Regions from separate parts of the Pectobacterium atrosepticum genome, predicted to be linked through region 3. Evidence: riboswitches for the same ligand, from Rfam matches in the RefSeq annotation. Region 3 holds a riboswitch; each other region holds the start of a gene.
The links. Region 3 has a riboswitch for thiamine pyrophosphate ahead of thiM (hydroxyethylthiazole kinase). Riboswitches for the same ligand answer to the same signal wherever they lie in the genome.

Region 1: another riboswitch for thiamine pyrophosphate. It lies ahead of thiC (phosphomethylpyrimidine synthase ThiC); the one in region 3 lies ahead of thiM (hydroxyethylthiazole kinase).
Region 2: another riboswitch for thiamine pyrophosphate. It lies ahead of thiB (thiamine ABC transporter substrate binding subunit); the one in region 3 lies ahead of thiM (hydroxyethylthiazole kinase).

The regions. Positions count from the first base shown of each region.
Region 1 covers NZ_CP009125.1:274,452-279,019, reverse strand. The annotation lists gene hemE (uroporphyrinogen decarboxylase) at 1-520, opposite strand, end outside; gene nudC (NAD(+) diphosphatase) at 620-1,402, opposite strand; gene rsd (sigma D regulator) at 1,511-1,972, shown strand; TPP riboswitch at 2,095-2,232, shown strand; gene thiC (phosphomethylpyrimidine synthase ThiC) at 2,347-4,326, shown strand; gene thiE (thiamine phosphate synthase) at 4,323-4,568, shown strand, end outside.
Region 2 covers NZ_CP009125.1:4,165,850-4,170,417, forward strand. The annotation lists gene GZ59_RS18410 (aromatic alcohol reductase) at 1-610, opposite strand, end outside; gene GZ59_RS18415 (LysR family transcriptional regulator) at 884-1,789, shown strand; TPP riboswitch at 1,944-2,040, shown strand; gene thiB (thiamine ABC transporter substrate binding subunit) at 2,121-3,104, shown strand; gene thiP (thiamine/thiamine pyrophosphate ABC transporter permease ThiP) at 3,080-4,568, shown strand, end outside.
Region 3 covers NZ_CP009125.1:3,499,404-3,503,971, reverse strand. The annotation lists gene GZ59_RS15475 (GGDEF domain-containing protein) at 1-541, opposite strand, end outside; gene ahr (NADPH-dependent aldehyde reductase Ahr) at 695-1,714, opposite strand; TPP riboswitch at 2,082-2,178, shown strand; gene thiM (hydroxyethylthiazole kinase) at 2,214-3,008, shown strand; gene thiD (bifunctional hydroxymethylpyrimidine kinase/phosphomethylpyrimidine kinase) at 3,005-3,808, shown strand; gene psiE (phosphate-starvation-inducible protein PsiE) at 4,008-4,415, shown strand; gene yegS (lipid kinase YegS) at 4,429-4,568, opposite strand, start outside.

The sequences.
Region 1 (4,568 bases), 1.8 Mb from region 3:
CAGCAAACATCATTTTCTTGATGACGGTAAATGCTTTACTACTGCCGCCTTCAACCATATAGGTCGCCAGCGTCCACGGGCTACCCGAGAAGCCAATGAGCGGCACTTCACCAGCAAGATTTTTACGGATCGTCCGCACCGCGTTCATCACATAACCGAGTTCCTGTTCTGGATCGGGAACCGGCAGTTTAACCACATCGGCATGAGTCGTGATGGGTGAGTGAAAGCGTGGGCCTTCCCCCGCTTCAAAATAGAGGCCTAAGCCCATGGCATCTGGGATAGTCAGGATATCAGAGAACAGGATCGCTGCATCCAGCGCATAACGCCGCAAAGGTTGTAACGTGACTTCACAAGCCAGCTCTGCGTTTTTACACAGCGACATAAAATCGCCAGCCTGCGCGCGCGTTGCCTTATATTCCGGCAAATAACGCCCCGCCTGACGCATCATCCACACCGGAGTGATATCAACAGGTTGGCGCAATAATGCCCGCAAATAGCGATCGTTTTTCAGATCAGTCATGTTCTTTTCCTTTCAGCCTCACGGCGGTTCTACACCGGATAGATGGGTTGAAGCAGATGTTTTATGAAACGAATACGTTATGGTGCAAATAGTACCACGTCAGCCTTCGTTCTCGTGATAAGCGCGGCACAACACCACCGTATCTTCGATAAGCCGACGCGCCACGGTGCCCGGCGGAGGCAACTGAGGGAGTTGGTCATAGCGGAACCAGCCTGCGTCACGCAGCTCTTTCGGATCGTGCTTGATGTCTCCACCCGCATAATCGGCCATAAACGCCATCATCAGAGAATGAGGGAATGGCCAAGGCTGCGAACTCACGTAACGCAGATTTTTTATCTGGATTTGGCTCTCTTCCATTACCTCACGCACGACCGTTTGCTCCAGCGTTTCGCCTACTTCTACAAACCCAGCCAGCACGGTGTACATGTTTCCGCGATGTCGATTGTGCTGCGCCAGCAAAATTTCCTCGCCACGGCGAATCGCGACGATGATGCAAGGCGCGATCTGCGGGTAATAACGCTCTTTGCAGTGATGACATAAGCACGCCAGCTCCGTTTTACTCCGCACCATTTCATGCCCGCAGTAACCGCAAAAACGATGAGATCGATAGAACTCAGCCAGCTGTACGCCTCGCCCCGCTAGTTGGAATAAACCCACGTCCTGATCGAGCAGTTGGCGAACCGATGCCATATCAGTATCCCGACCCTGACACACCAGCCAGGCAAGCTGCCCTTGCCATTCACCGATTTGACGAGCTGTTTTCCCCTGTAACGACCACTCTGTAGCCGTTCCGAGTGGCAATTCTCCTTGAGGCATCCAGATTTGTACCGCATCGCTAACGACCCACCAGCCGGTTTCATCACCTTTTAGCGTCTGTTCCATATCTTTTTATTGCTCCACTGCCACTTCACTGGCATTTTACATTCAGAGTGATTACATAAGTTTTATAACTGGGATTTCAGTTAGTTCTTACCGTTCACGGAGTCAACAATGCTAAACCAGCTACAAAGTCTGACTGAATACGTTGGTGGCAATAATGCGTTAATCGACCAATGGCTACAAGCGCGTAAGCAGCTTCTGGTGGCTTACTATCATCTGGTTGGCATCAAGCCGAATAAGGAAGCGCTTTCTCTTTTGGATGAAGAGGCATTGGATAATTTTTGCCAGAATCTGGTGGACTATCTTTCAACAGGCCACTTTCATTTATATGAAAAAATGCTGCATGAAGCAGCGACCCACAGCGAACAAGTATTAGCACTTTCCACCCAGCTCGACTTCGCCCTGCAAAATAACACGCAGCAAATCATGACGTTTTACGATAGCCACCTGGCGGCCGCCATCGACCACGATAACTGCATCGAATTCCAGCAGGCACTTTCCAGCGTCGGCGAAGCATTAGAAGAGCGTTTTACGTTAGAAGACAACATGATCAAGCAGGTTTACGATAACTAGCCATCATTTGACGTTATTTAAGACCATCATCACACGCTGTACAGGTAAAATCGGCACGCTTTGACATCCGCGTTTTGCCGTCATACAGTGTAGGGGTTTTATTCGCCCGTTTAAGAGACGGGCAAATCTTGTCGGAGTGCCTAGCGTGCTTGTGTTTCGTTTTTACGGAACCTATGAGCGCACAGGCTGAGACCGTTAATTCGGGATCCGCGGAACCTGATCGGGTTAATACCTGCGAAGGGAACAAGAGTAATGCACCTCATTGAGCCCAAGGCTGTGTATTTCTACATACCTACCCTGATGCTTAATATCATTATTACTCCCTCCGGGCTCCAGACAAGCAATCTTCCCTTTACGCATTACAGGAACTTGCTATGTCTACAGAACCATTGTCTATCAACCCCTTGTCTGCAACACAAGAGCCATCCACATCGTCAAAACCAAGTCGCCGTGAACAGCGTGCTGCCGCTCAGCGGTTTATTGAAACTTTACAGGGAACCGCCTTTCCCAATTCAAAACGTATTTACCTTGCGGGCTCGCGTGACGACATCGCCGTACCGATGCGGGAGATTCAGCTCAGCCCGACGCTACTCGGCGGCAGCAAAGACGATCCCCAATACGAACCCAATGAGCCGATCCCGGTTTATGATACATCAGGGCCTTATGGCGACCCCGCCGCGCAACCCGATGTCCGCGTTGGGTTAGCGAAGCTGCGTGCCAGTTGGATTGCAGAACGTCACGACACCGAAGCGTTATCCGGCGTCAGCTCCGATTTCACCCAACAGCGCATGGCGGATGCTGGTCTGGATCATCTGCGCTTCGAACATTTGCCACGACCGCTGTGTGCCAAAACAGGCAAACGCGTCACCCAGCTTCACTATGCGCGACAGGGCATGATTACCCCCGAAATGGAATTTATCGCTATTCGCGAAAATATGGGACGCGAGCGCATTCGCGGCGAAGTTCTGCGCCAACAGCATCCGGGCCAAAGTTTCGGTGCCCTCCTGCCGGAAAACATCACGCCGGAATTCGTCCGTCAGGAAGTGGCTGCCGGGCGCGCTATTATTCCCTCAAACATCAATCACCCAGAATCGGAACCGATGATTATCGGCCGCAATTTTCTGGTGAAAGTTAACGCCAATATTGGTAACTCCGCCGTGACGTCCTCCATCGAAGAAGAGGTGGAAAAGCTGGTCTGGTCTACCCGTTGGGGCGCGGATACGGTGATGGATCTCTCGACCGGACGCTATATTCACGAGACTCGCGAGTGGATTCTGCGTAACAGTCCGGTGCCAATCGGGACAGTGCCAATCTATCAGGCGCTGGAGAAAGTGAACGGCGTGGCGGAAAACCTGAACTGGGAAATGTTCCGCGATACGCTACTGGAACAGGCCGAGCAAGGGGTGGACTATTTCACCATCCATGCTGGCGTGCTGTTGCGCTACGTCCCGATGACGGCCAAACGCCTGACCGGCATCGTCTCGCGCGGGGGTTCCATCATGGCGAAGTGGTGCCTGTCGCATCACAAAGAGAGCTTCCTGTACGAACACTTCCGCGAAATCTGTGAAATCTGCGCCGCTTATGATGTCGCGCTGTCGCTGGGTGACGGCTTACGCCCAGGCTCCATTCAGGATGCCAATGACGAAGCGCAGTTTGCCGAGCTGCATACACTGGGTGAGCTAACCAAAATTGCCTGGGAATACGACGTACAGGTAATGATCGAAGGCCCCGGGCACGTTCCGATGCAGATGATCCGCCGCAACATGACCGAAGAGCTGGAGCACTGTCACGAAGCGCCGTTCTACACACTCGGCCCGCTAACCACAGATATTGCACCGGGTTACGATCACTTTACCTCTGGCATCGGTGCCGCCATGATCGGCTGGTTCGGTTGTGCGATGCTCTGTTACGTGACACCGAAAGAGCATCTCGGCTTGCCGAACAAAGAAGACGTCAAGCAAGGGCTGATTACCTACAAGATCGCCGCCCACGCGGCCGATCTTGCGAAGGGTCACCCCGGCGCTCAAATCCGTGATAACGCCATGTCTAAAGCGCGCTTCGAATTCCGTTGGGAAGATCAGTTCAATCTGGCACTCGATCCGCAAACGGCACGCGCCTACCACGATGAAACGTTGCCGCAAGAATCCGGTAAAGTCGCCCACTTCTGTTCCATGTGCGGTCCTAAATTCTGTTCGATGAAAATCTCACAGGAAGTGCGCGATTACGCCGCGAAACAGGAAACGGAAGCCAAACCGATTGAAATTGGCATGGCTGAGATGTCGCAGGAATTCCGCTCTCGTGGCAGCGAGCTTTATCACAGCGCCACCAGCCTACAAGCCGAGGAAAGCAAATGACGGACTCGACGCCTTTTGCCCCAACGGCACAGCGGCTGGGGCTCTATCCTGTTGTCGATAGCGTGGAGTGGATCGAACGCCTGCTCGGTGTCGGGGTGAAAACGATCCAGCTAAGAATCAAAGATCGGTCAGATGAACAAGCCGAAACCGATGTGATCCAAGCGATCGCATTGGGTAGTCGCTATCAGGCTCAGCTCTTCATCAATGACTACTGGACATTGGCAGTAAAGCATCAGGCGTAT
Region 2 (4,568 bases), 670 kb from region 3:
AGCCAATGTCTTCGGGGATCGTCACGGTCACTTTCGTATCCCAACTTCCCAGACCGTGAAGGATTCCGCGTTCCAGATCCACCACATTGAAGGCGGGCTCAAACAGGAAACTCGTGAACATACCGGTCGAAACGATCACCCATTCGGTACCCAGTTGGCTACGTAGCAACTGTCTCACGTCGTACTGCTCATCAAAAACCGGATGGCCACTTTTTCGCCCCACGACGTCATAATCAACACCGAATTGCCAAGGGAAATAGCGCGTGACATTGGCAGCCAACACAGCTCTGGTTATTTTCATTTGAGTGCCCGGCCCTGCTACGAATCCCGAACAGTTCAATACCGTCTTATAATGCTTGAAAAGCCCCGTCAGAGCGTATTCATCAGAGGCCAGATCGAACCCGATAACGTCAACCCCTAGTGCACGGAGTTCGCTCAGTGTTGCCATACCCTGCTCCGACGGATCGTTAACGGTGTCCGGTGAGACGAGTACCGTGACCGACAACGGCAAGGCTCGCGCACGCGGTGCAAGAGCACGCAATACCGCCATACCGAGTTGCCCTGCGCCAAGTACAAGAATATCTTTCAATACTGTTCCGCTGTCATTCACGCCTTAATTCCTTCAAAATTTCAAATTATCTCTATCACAGGGAGTGATGAACGTCCCTATGCATTCAGTGTGCTAACATGCCCTTGGTCTGATAATACTTGTCAGCACAAGGATATTTAGAGTTCGAGTGTCATGTTATACAAAAATGTGAAGATGATAAGATTCAGCCCCATCACTTCATAATTTGAAAAAATCAAACGATAAGGTGATATAGCTGCTAATACGGCAGTACGTCTTATCAACGTTTCATCGCAAATGGGGAGACATCATCGTATGGATCGGTTTCAGGCCATGGAAACATTTATCCGTGTGGTCGATGCGGGTAGTTTCAAAAAAGCGGCGGAAACCCTGCATGTTCTGCCATCCACCGTCACCCGTAGCATCAAAGAACTCGAATCACATCTCGGCGCTCGGTTACTCAACCGAACGACGCGAGCACTCAGTATTACGGATGTTGGCCTGCGCTATTACGACAGTTGCAAAGCGATCTTGCGGGATGTGCACGCGGCGGAAAGCGTAACGGCACAGCAAAAGGAGGAACTACAGGGAACGATCAGAATCGGGGCGACACCTTCTCTGGTCAAAAATTTCCTTATCCCGGCACTACCCGACTTCTGTGAACGTCATCCTGGAATAAGGTTGGACTTCCACCTGGGTGATGCCACTGTGGATATTGTCCAGCAAGGTATCGATTGTGTCATCAGAACCGGAGAACCGCCGTTATCGCGACTGGTCGCACGGCGACTCGGTACGTTCCAGTGGCATATCTGCGCTTCCCCACGCTATCTTGAACAGCATGGACACCCCACAACGGTGGACTCGCTCAAAGAGCATACCGCAGTGGGATATACCCACAGCCGGACAGGTCGTTCAACGAGTTGGGGGTTTCACGATGAGGCACACACCGTAGCGATTCCGCGAGCAGGACAGATCAGCGTAAATGACACCGATGCGTATGTCGCCGCAGGCGTAGCCGGTCTGGGCCTACTACGCATTGCCAGCTATATGGTACGCCAGCAACTCTCTGATGGACATCTTGTCAGGCTGCTTCCTGATATCGGATCACCGCTTGAACCTATTTTCATCCTCTACCCGCAAAGCCGCCACCTTTCGCCTGCTATCCGCGCCTTTATCGACTGGTGTACCGCGCTAATCGAGAAGGAAGCCGTGAAATGGTGAATGTCCACAAACAGAACAACCAAGGTCATTACGTTAAACGAAATTGTGCACGTACTGCGGTCACACCACAGCGTCCAAGTGTGCATATAAGCTTGGTTCGCGCCGCCGGAACACTGAGAGCCTTTCGCTACCCGACTTAACCCTTTACAATGAGCCGTTCTCAACGGGGTGCGGAGAATTTTTCGCTGAGAAGATACCCGTCGAACCTGATCCGGTTAATACCGGCGAAGGGATTTGAGAGTGCGGCTTATTGCTGCCTCGAAGTCCTTTGCCACCCTATGATTCTCAGGAGTGCAAAGTGTTAAATCAATTATTACAACGTTCAGCCATCGTGCTGAAAACCAGCCTGCCTTGTCTGTTACTGCTCTCAGCATCCGCTTTCGCCAAGCCCGCCCTTACCGTTTATACCTATGACTCGTTCGCTTCCGAGTGGGGTCCAGGCCCCGTCATCAAGACCGCGTTTGAAAAAGAGTGCGAGTGCGAACTGAATTTCGTCGCGCTGGAGGATGGCGCATCGTTGCTGAATCGTCTGCGTATGGAAGGCAAAAATAGCAAAGCGGACATCATTCTGGGGCTGGACAACAACCTGTTGCAGGCTGCTGAGCAAACCGGCCTGTTTACGCCACACGGTCAGGACACTAGCGCCGTTACGGTGCCGGGCGGCTGGAGCAATAAAACGTTCATCCCTTACGACTACGGCTATTTCGCGTTTGTGTATAACAAAGACACGCTGAAGAACCCACCGACAAGCCTGCATGAACTGGTGGACAGCAACGCGCCGTGGAAAGTGATCTATCAGGACCCGCGCACCAGCACACCGGGATTAGGTTTGCTGCTGTGGATGCAGAAAGTGTACGGCAACGATGCGCCGCAAGCTTGGCAGAAGCTAGCGAAAAAAACCGTTACCGTGACCAAAGGCTGGAGTGAAGCCTACGGTTTGTTTCTGAAAGGGGAAGCCGATCTGGTACTGAGCTATACCACGTCACCGGCCTATCACATCATCGAAGAGAAGAAAGACAACTACGCGGCAGCCACCTTTAGCGAAGGGCATTACCTGCAAATTGAAATCGCCGGGCAGTTGGCTTCCAGCAAAAATCCTGAGCTGGCAAAACGCTTTATGCAGTTCATCCTGAGCCCAACCTTCCAGCAGGCGATCCCCACCACCAACTGGATGTATCCGGCGGTGAAAACCGAACTGCCAGCAGGCTTCGCGACGCTCGCGGTTCCTGAAAAAGCCATGCAGTTCAGCGCGCAGGAAGTCGCCGATCAAAGGACGCAGTGGATTCAGGCATGGCAACGCGCCGTCAGCCACTGATCGGCGGACGTCTGTGGCCAGGGCTACTGGCCACCACGCTGTTAATTTCCGTTGCCGTACTGGCTTTTGGCGCACTGTGGATACAGGCACCAGAAAGCCAGTGGCGCACGCTATGGCATGACAGCTATCTCTGGCATGTCATTCGGTTTACCTTCTGGCAGGCCTTTCTCTCTGCGCTGTTTTCTACCGTTCCGGCAATTTTTCTTGCCAGAGCGCTATATCGGCGGCGCTTCCCCGGCCACCGCTGGCTGCTACGCCTGTGCGCGATGACGCTAGTGCTGCCCGTACTGGTAGCCGTTTTTGGCCTGCTCAGCGTGTATGGCCGACAAGGCTGGCTGGCCTCTGCGCTGGGCTGGCTTGACCTGAAATACACCTTTTCGCCCTATGGATTGCAAGGCATCCTGCTGGCGCATGTGTTTTTCAATCTGCCGCTAGCAACCCGATTGTTGTTGCAGTCACTGGAAGGGATCGCCACCGAGCAGCGTCAGTTAGCCGCCAATCTGGGCATGGACAGCTGGCAGCATTTCCGTCTGTTGGAATGGCCTGCCCTGCGCAGGCAAATTTTACCCACCGGCGCGCTGATTTTTATGCTCTGCTTTGCCAGTTTTGCCACCGTTCTGTCGCTAGGCGGTGGCCCGCAGGCGACCACGATTGAACTAGCTATCTATCAGGCATTGAGCTTTGATTACGATCCGGCACGCGCGGCACTGCTGGCATTAATTCAGATGGTCTGTTGTCTCGGTTTGGTGCTGTTGAGCCAGCGGTTGGGGAGTATTTTGCCTGTCGGCAGTACGCAGCAGCTTGCCTGGCGTAACCCGCAGGATAGCGCCTTAAGCCGCCTCACTGACGGCCTTCTGATCGGTGCGCTGTTGCTGCTGGTTGTTCCCCCCTTGCTGGCCGTGGTGGTTGATGGCGTGAACCGCTCATTGGTTTCCGTGCTGCAACAGCCTGTGCTCTGGCAAACGCTGTTTACTTCGCTACGTATTGCCTTAAGCGCAGGATTGCTGTGTCTGGTGCTGACCATGATGCTGCTTTGGAGCAGCCGCGAGCTCAAGTTACGCCAGAAGCCACTCTACGGGCAGTTGATGAATCTGAGCGGTATGCTCATCCTCGCCATGCCGGGTATTGTGCTGGCAACGGGTTTTTTCCTGCTGCTGAATAACAGCATCGGGTTGCCGCAATCCCCCTATGTGCTGGTCGTATTCACGAATGCGCTGATGGCAATTCCGTATGCCATTAAGGTGCTGGAAAACCCCATGTTGGACGTTGCCGAGCGCTACAACCGGCTCTGTACTTCACTGGATATTCGCGGCTGGCAGCGATTGAAGTTGATCGAACTCGTCGCGCTGAAACAGCCGCTCGCGCAAGCGTTAGCCTTTGCCTGTGTGCTGTCGATCGGGGATTTCGGCGTTATCGCGCTATTTGGCAATGAGCAATTCCGCACGCTGCCGTTCTATCTGTACC
Region 3 (4,568 bases):
TGTCGATAATAAATAAATAGGGCGTTTTCGCTTCGGGTTTTTTTAATTCATTAATAAAAAACCGGCGGTTAGGGAGCTGCGTGAGTTCATCGCTGAATGACTGTATTCTGGCTTCAACATACTTATTATTGATTTGCTGTATCAGGGTATAGACACCGAATCCGACGCCAAACATACCAATAATTCTCAGCATATCCTCAACATAATACCCAACTAGTTTGGGCTGATAGATAAACTCATCCATGAAGTCAAACGTGGCTGAGCATATCCAGACATGTAGTCCGAGTCGAATAGATAAAGCTGAGGTATGGTTAAGTGATATTTTACTGGTACACGACAAAATAAAAAAAAGAAAAACCAGTGCAATCAAATCGGTATAAGACCCTGGATTATTGTGCAACTGCTCCTGAAAGTCGCGGTGCTTGAAGAACAGGAGATTAAATATAATGATTAACACAGACAATAAAAGGGCAAGCCTTACTGACGAGGACGCCTTCTTATTTTTATCGATAAAATCATGGTCATACTCTTTAAAAGGCATTGCGGATCTCCTCTTGTATCACCTTTCAATCCTATCATGAAACCTGTTGAATACATTCAGTAGCGTGGTGCCGAGCGGTGTTGCCAAGAGAATGACGTTAATCTGACTCATGTGCAAAAAGCAGACGCCCGATCGCTCAGGCGTCTTTACCGATTAAAAATCAGCTTTCAGTACAACGCGATAACGGGCTTTGCCGTCACGTACGTGCTGGATAGCATCGTTGATTTTCGACATTGGGAACAGTTCCGTCTGTGGCTTCACGTTGGCACGTGCGGAGAGCTTCATCAGAGAACGCAGCTCATGCGGTGAGCCAGTAGAAGAACCAGAAACGCTGCGGTCGCCCGCGATGAGCGTAAAGGCTGGAACGCTAAATGGCTTCATTACTGCGCCGACGGTATGGAACTTCCCGTTGTAGGCGAGCGCGTTGAAGTAGGGTTGCCATTCCAGATCGACGCTCACGGTGTTGATGATCAGATCGAACTGGCCTGCCAGTGCGGTCAGCGCCTGCGGATCGCGACTGTTGACGACTTTATCGGCACCCATCGCCAACACTTCCTGCTCTTTGGACGGGTTTGAGCTGAACGCCGTGACCTCACAGCCCATCGCATGCAGGAGCTTAATCGCAATATGCCCCAGACCGCCGATACCGATCACGCCGACGCGGCTGGTCGCAGTGACATGGTGCATTAACAGCGGTTTGAAGACGGTGATGCCGCCGCACAGTAGCGGACCCGCCGATTCGATATCAATGGAATCAGGAAGCGGGATAGCCCATTGCCAGTTCGCTCGGATCTTATCGGCAAAACCGCCTTTGTTCAGAATCGTTGGCACGCTGCCTTGCTGACAGTTGGTTTGGCTGCCGCTGATACAGGCATCGCAGTGCCCACAGCTGCGTGCCGTCCAGCCAATGCCGACGCGCTGACCAATCTTTAATCCTTTGTTCTTCGCCGCGTCACCCAACGCGTGCACACGACCAATTACTTCATGCCCGGCAACCAGCGGATAGCTCGACATTCCCCATTCGTTATCGATCATCGAGAGATCGGAATGGCACACGCCGCAGTAATCAACCACGACTTCGACATCTTCCGCCTGCAGTTCACCCGCATCAAACTCATACAACTCCAGCGCTGCGCCTGCTTCCGGTGCGGCATAACTCTTGATTATCGTCATCACAATTTCCTCAGTATGGGTTTGATTAACCAGTCTAAAGGGTTATGACGTTTTTCTCTATGTCACAACGTGCCTGTGGTTTTTCATTTTGTGTCAACGCCGGAGTAGAGCGGGCTAGCGCTTGCTTTACGGGGGGCACTTACTTATGCTGCAAAGCGTAAGATCCTATCCCATTAGGGCTATTTCGTTTGCCATTTTGAACCTGGGCAGTGCTCGCACAAACGCAATTGCGTTTGAACGCCCCTTGGGGCGGCCCGAAGGGTGAGTGTAGCGAATAATCCTCACGTACTACGTGTACGCTCCGGTTTCTGCGCGCTGTCCGCGTCCAAACTGGCTGCACCAATAACGCCTACTGGGATGGCTCTAAGTACATGACTCGGGGTGCCCTTCTTTGTGAAGGCTGAGAAATACCCGTACCACCTGATCTGGATAATGCCAGCGTAGGGAAGTCACGGTATCCCACCGGTTGCCGCCTTCTTCCACGCCGGTTGGGAGACCTATGAACACGCAACCCGCCGACTTTTCTGCCGCTCAGGCAGCAACATCACTTACCCAATTTCGTTCTGCTGCTCCGCTGGTGCACTGCTTGACCAACGATGTGGTGCAATCTTTTACTGCTAATGTGCTGTTGGCACTGAATGCGTCGCCTGCAATGGTAGTCGATCCTGAAGAAGCTGCGCAGTTCAGCGCGGTGGCGGATGCGCTGCTGATTAATGTCGGGACGCTAGAGCGTACGCGCGCTGAAGCGATGCGTGCGGCCGTAAACAGCGCACATCAGGCGGGTACGCCGTGGGTGCTCGATCCGGTTGCCGTAGGCGGTTTAACCTTTCGTACTGAATTTTGCCGAGAATTGCTGACATGGAAACCAGCGGCGATTCGCGGTAATGCGTCTGAAATCATGGTGCTTGCTGGGTTAGCTGCACAAGGACGGGGCGTGGATAGTGCTGATGATTCACTGGTAGCACTCCCTGCAGCGCGAGAGTTAGCTCGGCAGGTGGGGACGATTGTTGCGGTGACCGGCGCGGTGGATTATGTCACGGACGGTGAGCGTGATATCGCGGTAACCGGCGGCGATAGCATGATGACGCGCGTGGTCGGTACGGGCTGCGCACTGTCGGCGGTGGTCGCGGGGTTTTCTTCTCTGGAAGGTGACCGCTTATCCCACGTGGCGGCAGCATGCTATGTCATGGCATTAGCGGGGCAGCAGGCGGCTTCAGTGTCACAAGGCACAGGAAGTTTTATCCCTAATTTCCTCGATCGACTCTATACCCTACGCGCGGAGGAGCTGGCATGAAGCGTATCAATGCGTTGACGATTGCGGGTACCGATCCGAGCGGTGGGGCGGGTATTCAGGCGGATTTAAAAGCGTTTTCCGCGTTGGGCGCTTATGGCACGTCGGTCATTACCGCACTGGTGGCACAAAATACGCGTGGCGTGCAGTCCGTCTACCGGATTGAACCGGATTTTGTCGCAGCGCAGTTAGATTCCGTGCTGAGTGATGTGCGTATCGATAGCGCCAAGATTGGGATGCTGGCGCAGACTGATATTGTCGAAACTGTTGCTGAACGCCTGCGCCATTACGCCGTGCCTTTCGTGGTGCTGGACACCGTTATGTTGGCGAAAAGTGGCGATCCGCTACTCGCGCCGGAGGCGGTAGAATCGATCCGTCGTGAGCTGCTGCCGCTGGTTTCTCTGATTACGCCCAACCTGCCGGAAGCCGCAGCGCTGCTGAATACGTCACCCGCCGCTAACGAGCGGGAAATGCGTGAGCAGGGGGAAGCGCTGCTGGCGATGGGTTGTCAGGCGGTGTTGATGAAAGGCGGTCACCTTAGTGAAGCGGAAAGTCCGGACTGGCTGTTCAGTCGACAGGATGAACCGCAGCGCTTTAGCTCCCCGCGCGTGAATACGCGTCATACGCACGGCACTGGCTGCACGCTTTCTGCCGCGCTGGCGGCACTGCGGCCACGTCACGATAGCTGGGGCGAGACGGTTAAGGTGGCGAAGGCGTATTTACAGCAGGCGTTACAGCAGGCCGACACGCTGGAGGTCGGGCACGGAATCGGCCCTGTTCATCACTTCCATCACTGGTGGTGAGCCCTAAATAATTCGAGCTGCGGCTTTCCTATCGTTTGACGTATGACGGGTATAAGTAAATCGACTTGTACTTTGCGCGACATCTTTGTCAGTAATTTCAAACTAAATTAAGCGTATTTCGGCGTGACAGTGCGAGTGTGTCCGGTTATTTTGCTCTGAAATCTTGGCGTTAATATGAAATAGGGTGTGGGGATAACATATGGCAGGTTCTGCTCGCAGTGCGATGGCTGCCAAGGCGCTTCAGACGATACTCAATATCGGCCTGTTGGCGCTGGCAACCATTCTGGTGATTTTTTTAGTTAAGGAAACGTTTCATCTGGCGAAGGTGTTGTTGATCTCCAGCGAGAAAGATTCCTCCTATCAGCTGATAGAAGGCATCGTGATCTATTTCCTTTATTTTGAGTTTATTGCGCTGATCGTGAAGTATTTCCAGTCTGGCTATCATTTCCCGCTGCGCTATTTTATCTACATCGGCATTACGGCCATCATTCGCCTGATTATTGTCGATCACAAAAGCCCGTCGGATACGCTGGTGTATTCCGCGGCGATCCTGTTGCTGGTAGTGACGCTGTATCTGGCAAACAGTAATCGCCTGAAGCGAGAGTAATCTAAACGCGCCGCTATTCCAGCAGCGAACACTGGGGCGGTAACCGACAGTGAATCGCTGCGGGAAGCACCTCAATGCGGAAGCGTTTGGCGGTGAGCGGCTCGCCGTCCAAATTAAATGTCATATCGTCCGGGGCGGTGATCTCCAGCCAAG